Linked DNA regions of Lacrimispora indolis DSM 755. The protein of the gene in region 2 interacts with the protein of the main gene of each other region in a pairwise test. Links are inferred from orthologs where the notes say so. Each region holds a gene or a part of one and is shown on either strand. Other genes may lie near its edges.

Region 1 (4,120 bases), 1.3 Mb from region 2 along the record:
GATTTCCATTACCTCGTCATAAAATTGGTTTCCGATCCCCTTTGGCAGGCTTCCGCTGATTACCAGCGTATCTAAATCAGCAAGTCCTTTCATAATCCGGAGCATATCATCCTGCTTTTTGTCAGATACATAGGACCCTTCATTCACAAATTTGTACTCCTCTTTCCCATCGTTTAAAAAAATATTTATCCGCGTAATATCTTCCACCCAGACAGGAAAGGTTTCAATGGATTTCTTCTGAGTCTCCTCAACGATATACTTTCCTGAAAAATCTCCGAAAAAGCCAAGAACTTTTGACTGGATATGAAACCGCTTCAAACAATAGCTTACATTCAGGCCCTTTCCATTGGGAGTATAAACAGCACCATACGTCCGGTTTACAACTTTTGCCTGTATCCCATTGGTTGAAATATTCATATCAATCGCAGGATTTGTAGTCAAAGTATAGATCATCTTTATTGCACCTCACCTTTTTTCAGAACTTCTGCTCATTTGCCATTATATAGGGAAACCACATGAAAATCTTTTCAGAATTTGAAAACCCATTTCCTGTAAAAGCAAGGTTAAGATATAAAAAAAGGGCCGGATTTTTCATCCGCCCTGTTATTTCTTGCGATAGGTTGATATATAATCAATGATAATTCTGCAAATCATATGCAATGCAATTCTTGATGAGACCTCAAATTCCTTAATAGCCTGATGAGAGTGCTTATATCCCACAAGAGAATATTGACTGTATAAGAACAGTTTGGACTTCTCATTACAGCAGCAGGTGATCACCCGGTTTCCCCGATGAAAAGCTGTAAAAGCAGAGGATATCAGCTCCGGAGTTTCCCCGTTTAAAGACAGGAGAAACAAAACATCATCTGCCTTTAGTTTTGAAGCTTTTACCTGCATGATATTGGGATCATCCGTAAAAAAGACATCGTAATCAAGAAGCTGAAGTTTTAAAGAAAACTCCTGGCCTACATAAGTTGTGGGACCTCTTGCGAACACCGATATCTGCCGGGCAGAGTCCAGACATTTTATGATTTCCAAAACATTGGTAAGGGAAATACGTTCATGAACCTTCTGAGCTTCAATAAGAGTCTTATTGAGTATCTCATTCATCTCTTGTATTTCCTCGCTCTTTGCATGATTGACCGAACGGTAGCGAAGCTCATTAAATCCGTTCAATCCGCACTTGCGGATTGCTCTGGAAACGGTAGAGGGAGAAGAATAAGTCTCAAATGCAATATCTACAATCGACATTTCAGGAAGGGTATCTTCATGGGTGTTGATAAAATTTACGATTTCAAGCTCTGTCTTTGTTAATTTTTCTACAGTCATTGGATCGAGGGAAATAATCATGAAAACACCTCCTGGCTCAGATTTTTGATTACAGCCGCCATTATTTAACCGAATCAGTCTGCGAAGCGGATTGGAAACAATGCCTGGCAGCTGTAAAAATTATATCACAAACTGTAATGAAAATCTTTTCAAAATTTACAAATATGATCACAGCAACAGAAAGAGCCGGGGCACCAGACCGATCCACTCAGTCTGATGCCCCAGCCGGCATAAATCCGGATTATTCTTTTGTAACTAATTCATTTACATTATCAGCTGTTACCAGTTCGTTGTCCAGGATCACATACTTTTCTACTTCTTTTCCCTGAAGATAGTTGTATGCAGAGTTCATAATTGCTTTTCCCAGGAAGAATGGGGGTTCTGCAATGGTTGCCTCAACTTTTCCTGCTTTAATGGCTTCAATGGTATCATCAATGGCATCACAGCCGATCATGGTGATCTCATCCAGACGGCCTGCGGCTTCAATTGCTTCCAATGCGCCAAGAAGCATTTCATCATTTGCCGCATATAATCCGTCAATGTGGTCATTGGCCTGAAGGATGTTTTCCATTACGCTCATGCCCTTGGAACGGTCAAAATCTGCAACCTGGCATGCAACGATCTTCATGTCCGGATTCTGGCTTATCACTTCGTTAAAGCCCTTGGAACGGCTCTGAGCCACGTTGGTTCCCATAATACCCTGGATTTCTACGATATTTCCTTTGCCTCCCAGTGTGTCCACCAGATACTGGCCTGCCAGTTTCCCGGATTTAATGGCATCGTAGCCGATATGGGAAACAACTTCTCCGCCGCTGGCTTCACGGTCCATGGTAAGCACCGGGATACCGGCTTCGTTGCAAGCTTCAATGGAAGAAACGATTGCATCTGAATCACAGGTATCAATGATGATGCAGTCCGGCTTTTTGGTGATCAGATTTTCGATGTCCTTCATCTGGATCGTAGGATCATCCTGGGCATCTGTGATATAAAGCTCCACTCCTAATTCGTCTGCGGCTTTTTGTACCCCGTCTTTTACGTCTACAAAGAACGGATTTGTCTGAGTATTCATGGCAAGTCCTACCACGTATTTCTTGTCCGCCGGCTTAGCCTCTGCATTGGACTGGGCTTCCGCTGTTGTGGTGGCTGCTTCTGTCTGTGTGGTCTCCTGCTTGGTTTCAGGCGCCTTCTCTCCGCTGCTGCATCCTGCCAGTGATGCCAGAACAAGTCCTGCTGCTGCCATTGCTGCCATGTGTTTTCTTTTCATCATAATTTTTTACCTTCCCTTCTTTTTTACATTAATAGTTTTATTTATTCTGCTTTCGCAGATAAATCCTTGACCTTTTTGTCCACCAGAACTGCAATAAGCACAACTGCGCCTTTTACAATATTGGTGGCATGTGGATTGACGTTCATAAGCGTAAGAATGTTATCGATTATTCCCATGATCATGGCGCCTACCACCGTAGGCAGTACAAATCCGGTTCCTCCGCTTAAGCTGGTTCCTCCAAGTATGACCGCTGCAATGGCATCCATCTCGATCCCCTGTCCGCTGGTGGATTGGGCAGACCCCAGTCTGGCTGTTAAAACCACTGCCGCAATGCCGCTTAATAAACCGTTGATGATGTAAGCCATCCACTCCGTCTTCTTTACAGAAATTCCGGATAAACGGGCAGCTTCCCTGTTTCCACCAAATGCATAAATACTGCGCCCAAAGCTGGTTTGTGTCAAAATGTAATGGGCCAGCAGGAAAAGCGCTATAAGGATAATAACAGGCACAGGAACCCCCAGAACCGTACCTTTTCCAATAAATTTATAAGAATCTATTTTTACCGGAATAGGAGAACCTTTGGTATAGATCAAAACACAGCCCCGAAGCAGGGTCATCATGCCCAGAGTGGCAATAAACGGGGGAATGCCGCATTGGGAAATAAAAAATCCATTGACGATCCCGCAGGTAATTCCGATTGCAACTGCTGTAAATACTGCCAGTAAAGTATTGCCGGTGGAAGCCAGCACACCGGAGGCTACCACTCCTGCAAACCCCAGAATGGAACCAACGGACAGATCGATTCCGCCGGTCAGAATTACAAAGGTCATGCCGCATCCGATAATACCGGCAACTGTCACCTGCTTAAAAACATTAAATAAGTTGGAAACACTTAAAAAACTTTTTGACAAAAAAGCGGCAAAGATACAGATGACCAGCAAGATCAAAACCGAACGATATATATTTATTTGGTTGATTAACCGTTTCTTAGTTTCCTGATTCATTTTCACTTACCCCTCCAGACGCATGCGCTAATATTTTTTCCTGATTCATTTCCTGTTTGGAGATTTCTAATACCGTCCGTCCTTCCCGCATGACAATGACGCGGTCACTGACTCCGATCAGCTCCGGTAAATCCGTGGAAATAACCAGGATGCTTTTACCGGCCTCTGTCAGCTTGTTCATAATGGCATAGATCTCTGCCTTCGCCCCCACATCGACTCCCCGTGTAGGCTCATCTAAAATCAGAATATCAGAATCCGCTAAAAGCACTTTTGCAAACACTATTTTCTGCTGGTTTCCGCCGCTTAACTTTCCGGCAAGCTGCTGCGTGGAACTGATTTTAATATTCAGCGCCTTAACCTGTTCCTTTACACGTTCCATTTCCAGTCTGTTGTCCAGCCGGAATCCTTTGGTCAGCTTTTTTAAAGAAGACATGGAAACATTTTCTTTGATGCTTCTTATTAAAACAAGCCCTTCCTGCTTCCTGTCATCTGAGACAAACCCGATTCCTGCTTCCAATGC
Region 2 (4,806 bases):
TAAAGGACCTCTACAATGGTTTTAGCCAGATTTTCCTGTTCCACGGCCTTTTGATAATCGCCCCTGTCAAAGGAATCCAGGCTGAAGGTATTGATGGCCTGGGCATCCCAGATCCTTAAAGTGTTCACCACATTGTTTCCGTATCCAACGATGGGCATGTCATAGGGAACAGCCAGGACAGACTGGTATCCCTCCTGGACAAAGCGTTCCTTTCCGTCTTCCCAGACAGTATTCACATAGCCCCCGAATTTTACCTCAGTGGCATATTCTCCTCTGCGAAGCTCAAAAGGATAGCCGTTCTTCAGCCAGTCATCAGGAATTTCCACCTGATATCCGCCTTCTATTTTCTGCTTGAACATGCCATAACGGTAACGGATGCCGCAGCCATAGGCCGGATATCCAAGGGTTGCCAGGGAATCCAGGAAGCAGGCCGCAAGACGGCCCAGCCCCCCGTTTCCAAGAGCAGGATCCGGCTCCTGGTCCTCAATGACATTTAAATCAAAACCCAGCTCTTCCAGAACTTCCTTTACCTCCTGCTGGGCCATAAAGCTTATGATGTTGTTGCCAAGAGCACGGCCCATGAGGAATTCCATTGACAGATAATACAAGGTCTTTACATCCTGCTTTTCGTACTCCTTATGGGTTGCGATCCATTCGTCTATGACCACATCCTTTACCGCATAGGCCACCGCCTGGTACATCTGCTCCGGAGTAGCCTCGTCAACCGTCTTGCGGAACACATTTTTCATATTAAACAGAACACTTTTTTTAAAGGTTTCCTTATCAAATCCCATACTCATTCTACAAAACCTCCTAACCGTTTACTGGAACTTTTCCACACCCAGGGTTACATTTTCGCCGTTAATGTTCCATTCTTTCACATAACCGGCCAGCGTTTCAAGGATGATGTTTTCCGCAAGTACCTCGCTCTTTACTTCTTCCTCGTGAAGCTTTAATATACCGGCAATTTTTTCATTGCCCTTGCTGTATACCACAATGTGATCCGTCACCTCAAACCCAGCTTCCTTACGCATGGTCTGGATCTTGCTGATCAGCTCACGCACAAAGCCCTCTGCCAAAAGCTGGGGTGTCAGATTGGTATCTAAAACAACGGTGATGGTATTGTCTCCCTCAGTTACATAACCTTCTGTCTGAGCCGTGTCAATGAGAAGGTCTTCCTTGGTGAGCACAACTTCGGTTCCGCCAAATGAGAAGGTAAGGGCACCTGTTTCATTTAAGGTGTCCATGGCCTCATTGCCGCTCACCTCTGAAAGAGCCTTTTTAATGTCTCCCAGCTGCTTGCCGTATTTCGGTCCAACGGTCTTTAACTGAGGTTTAAAGCTGTAGGATGTGAAATCTCTTACATCATCAGTAAATACCACCTTTTTTACGTTCAGCTCTTCCTCAATGATCTCCTGATAAAATACAGGAAGGACGTGAGGTGCTTTTACGAACATCTGGCCGATAGGCTGGCGGTTTTTTAAATTAGCCGTATTTCTGGCAGCCCGGCCCATGACTACGATTTTTAATACTTCATCCATGTCGATTTCCAGCTGCCTGTCAATATAGGCTTTGTTTGACTCCGGATAATCGCATAAGTGGATGCTCTCCGGCGCAGACTGATCCACGCTGCAGACCATGTTCTGATAGATCTCTTCCGTCATGAACGGAATGAGGGGAGCCGCGGTCTTGCTTACTGTGACAAGGGCTGTATAAAGGGTCATATAAGCGTTGATCTTATCCTGCTCCATTCCCTTTGCCCAGAAGCGTTCCCTGCTTCTGCGGACATACCAGTTGCTCATATCGTCAACAAAATCCTGAAGCGCTCTTGCCGCTTCCGGAATCTGATAGCCGGAAAGGCAGGTATCCACAGTCCCAACCAGGGTGTTCAGCTTGGAAAGAAGCCATTTGTCCATGACGGGAAGCTTATCATATTCCAGACTGTATTTTGTGGGGTCAAATTCATCAATATTCGCATAAAGCACAAAGAATGCATAGGTATTCCACAGGGTGCCCATAAATTTGCGCTGTCCTTCCATAACCGCTTTCCCGTGGAAACGGTTTGGCAGCCATGGCGCGCTGTTCACATAGAAGTACCAGCGGATGGCATCGGCACCGTAGGTTTCAAGCGCGTCAAAAGGATCTACCGCATTTCCCTTGGATTTACTCATCTTTTGCCCGTTCTCATCCTGGACATGCCCCAGAACAATTACATTTTTATATGGCGCCTTGTTGAAAATCAGAGTGGAGATGGCAAGGAGGGAGTAGAACCAGCCTCTTGTCTGGTCCACAGCCTCGGAAATAAAGTCAGCCGGGAATTGCTGCTCAAACAGCTCTTTGTTTTCAAAAGGATAATGATGCTGTGCAAATGGCATGGAACCGGAATCAAACCAGCAGTCAATCACCTCCGGCACTCTCTTCATCTGCTTTCCGCATTTTTCACAGGTAATGGTCACCTCGTCAATATATGGGCGGTGAAGCTCAATGTCTGCCGGGCAGTTGGGTGACATGGCCTTTAATTCCTCAATGCTTCCGATGGAGTGCTGATGACCGCACTGGCATTCCCACACATTTAGAGGCGTGCCCCAGTAACGGTTTCTGCTGATTCCCCAGTCCTGGACATTTTCCAGCCAGTCACCGAAACGTCCTTTTCCAATGCTTTCCGGGATCCAGTTGATGGTATTGTTGTTGCGGATCAGATCTTCCTTTACGGACGTCATCTTGATAAACCAGGATTCTCTTGCATAGTAGATGAGCGGGGTGTCGCATCTCCAGCAGTGGGGATAGCTGTGCTCAAATATAGGTGCTGAGAATAACAGCCCTCTCTCCTTTAAATCCGTTAAAATCATTGGATCTGCTTTTTTGCAGAAAATGCCTGCCCACTTGGTTTCCTCCGTCATCTCACCGGCCGCATTGACCAGCTGTACAAAGGGAAGATCATATTTTCTGCCCACCTTGGAATCATCCTCACCAAAGGCAGGAGCAATGTGTACCACGCCGGTACCGTCAGTCAGGGTGACATAATGGTCACATGTCACGTAATGTGCTTTTTTATTTGGTTTTACAAAGTCAAATAAAGGCTCGTATTCTTTATACTCCAGATCCTTTCCCTGATACCTTTCTAAAACCGTGTACTCCCCTTCCAGAACCTTTTCACAGAGAGCTTCTGCCAGATAATAGGTATAGTCTCCGTTCTGTACTTTCACATAGGTCTCATCCGGATTCACACAAAGGCCCACGTTGGAAGGAAGAGTCCAGGGAGTTGTGGTCCATGCCAGAATATAGGCTTCCTCTCCCTTTACCTTAAACCGGACAATGGCGGAATGTTCTTTTACATCCTTATACCCCTGGGCCACCTCATGGCTGGATAAGGGAGTTCCGCACCGGGGGCAGTAAGGAACGATCTTAAAGCCTTTGTACAAAAGGCCTCTTTCCCAGATCTGCTTTAATGCCCACCACTCGGATTCAATAAAATCATTTTCGTAGGTAACATATGGGTCATCCATATCAGCCCAAAAGCCAACGGTTTTTGAGAAATCTTCCCACATGCCTTTGTATTTCCAAACACTTTCCTTGCAATACTTGATAAATGGCTCCAGGCCATACTCTTCGATCTGTTCCTTGCCGTCAAGGCCCAGCATCTTTTCCACTTCCAGCTCCACCGGCAGTCCGTGGGTATCCCAGCCTGCTTTACGCGGAACGTCATAGCCCTTCATGGTACGGTATCTTGGGATCATATCCTTGATGACCCTGGTCAATACGTGCCCGATATGGGGTTTCCCATTGGCAGTGGGCGGACCGTCATAAAACGTGTAGGTTTCTGCTTCCTTGCGGTTTTCCATGCTCTTTTTGAAAATCTCATGGTCTTCCCAGAACTTTTCAACTTCTTTTTCTCGTGCGACAAAATTCAAGTCTGTAGGGACTTTTTTGTACATCTTTTGCGACCTCCATTTCTGCATATATAAAAAAAGCCCTCATCCCGTAATCAGGACGAAAGCCTCACTATATCTCCGTTACACCACCTATTACCGCATACCAGCATATGCTTTCCTTTAACGCAGAAACTACGTCCTGACCTACTGCCAAGGCTTTCGGCCGGAAACTCCGGAGTGATATTCAAACCCACGCTACTTTCGCCAGGCTTCCACCCTCCCCGGCTCTCTTTGGATTTCCCATGGTCCTACTGTCTCCATCAAAGTCTTTCTTCTTATTATGATATGGTACGGTATATTTCCGTATTTTATAATTATATGGATTTGGAAAAGAAATGTCAAGGCTAATTTGTTTTTCCTTCCGTAAGGCACAAAGGAGAACGGGTACCGAATCATATTCATGAAATTCGATACCCGTTCTACACGCTTTCATCCATTAGTTCTTAATTACCTCTCTCGTTTCGTTTTTTACTTCACGTTTTCTGGATGCTCTATATGAATTTTTTCCCGTTACCTTTCGCCTAAAACCATCTACTAATCTGAAATCTCTGCATCGTTGTTTTCATTCTACTATATTGTTATCCAGCTACCGAACAAAAATTCAATCCGGACGAATCAAAATTACCCATCAGATGAATATTTCTCTGCAGTTATAACGAACTATAGGCATATAAGAGATTGGTAGATCTTTATTCCGGCTTCATCCATGCTTTCGCATTTATCCATCGCCCTTTTCGGTTTTCTGCCAAGGTCTAACGGTTTTGCCTCTTGCCTGAATTTGCCTATAACCTGATTCAGGCGAAACTTATGTTTTCGGTGGAATCAACCTCCTTTTCTCTGCCATCCTATAAATGAAATAGGAAGATCGGATTAG

Evidence for each region.
Region 1: the proteins of ileS (region 2) and K401_RS0125290 interact in binary tests that used the Escherichia coli proteins (3 or more experiments, as listed by UniProt). The link is inferred for Lacrimispora indolis DSM 755 from one-to-one orthologs.

The regions. Positions count from the first base shown.
Region 1 is NZ_AZUI01000001.1:5,195,882-5,200,001, forward strand. The notes cover bases 584-3,540. They hold K401_RS0125290 (substrate-binding domain-containing protein), read right to left. Parts: upstream 2,597-3,540; coding sequence 1,571-2,596; downstream 584-1,570. Other genes in these bases: K401_RS0125285 (MurR/RpiR family transcriptional regulator), read right to left, coding at 604-1,350; K401_RS0125295 (ABC transporter permease), read right to left, coding at 2,638-3,540. In the rest of the region: K401_RS0125275 (1-phosphofructokinase family hexose kinase), read right to left, coding at 1-453; more of K401_RS0125295, read right to left, coding at 3,541-3,600; K401_RS0125300 (sugar ABC transporter ATP-binding protein), read right to left, coding at 3,584-4,120. UniProt on the Escherichia coli protein: Part of the ABC transporter complex RbsABC involved in ribose import. Binds ribose. Also serves as the primary chemoreceptor for chemotaxis.
Region 2 is NZ_AZUI01000001.1:3,933,672-3,938,477, reverse strand. Bases 622-4,264 are described here. They hold ileS (isoleucine--tRNA ligase), read right to left. Parts: upstream 3,936-4,264; coding sequence 822-3,935; downstream 622-821. Other genes in these bases: K401_RS0118835 (glycogen/starch/alpha-glucan phosphorylase), read right to left, coding at 622-800. Outside these bases: more of K401_RS0118835, read right to left, coding at 1-621. UniProt on the Escherichia coli protein: Catalyzes the attachment of isoleucine to tRNA(Ile). As IleRS can inadvertently accommodate and process structurally similar amino acids such as valine, to avoid such errors it has two additional distinct tRNA(Ile)-dependent editing activities.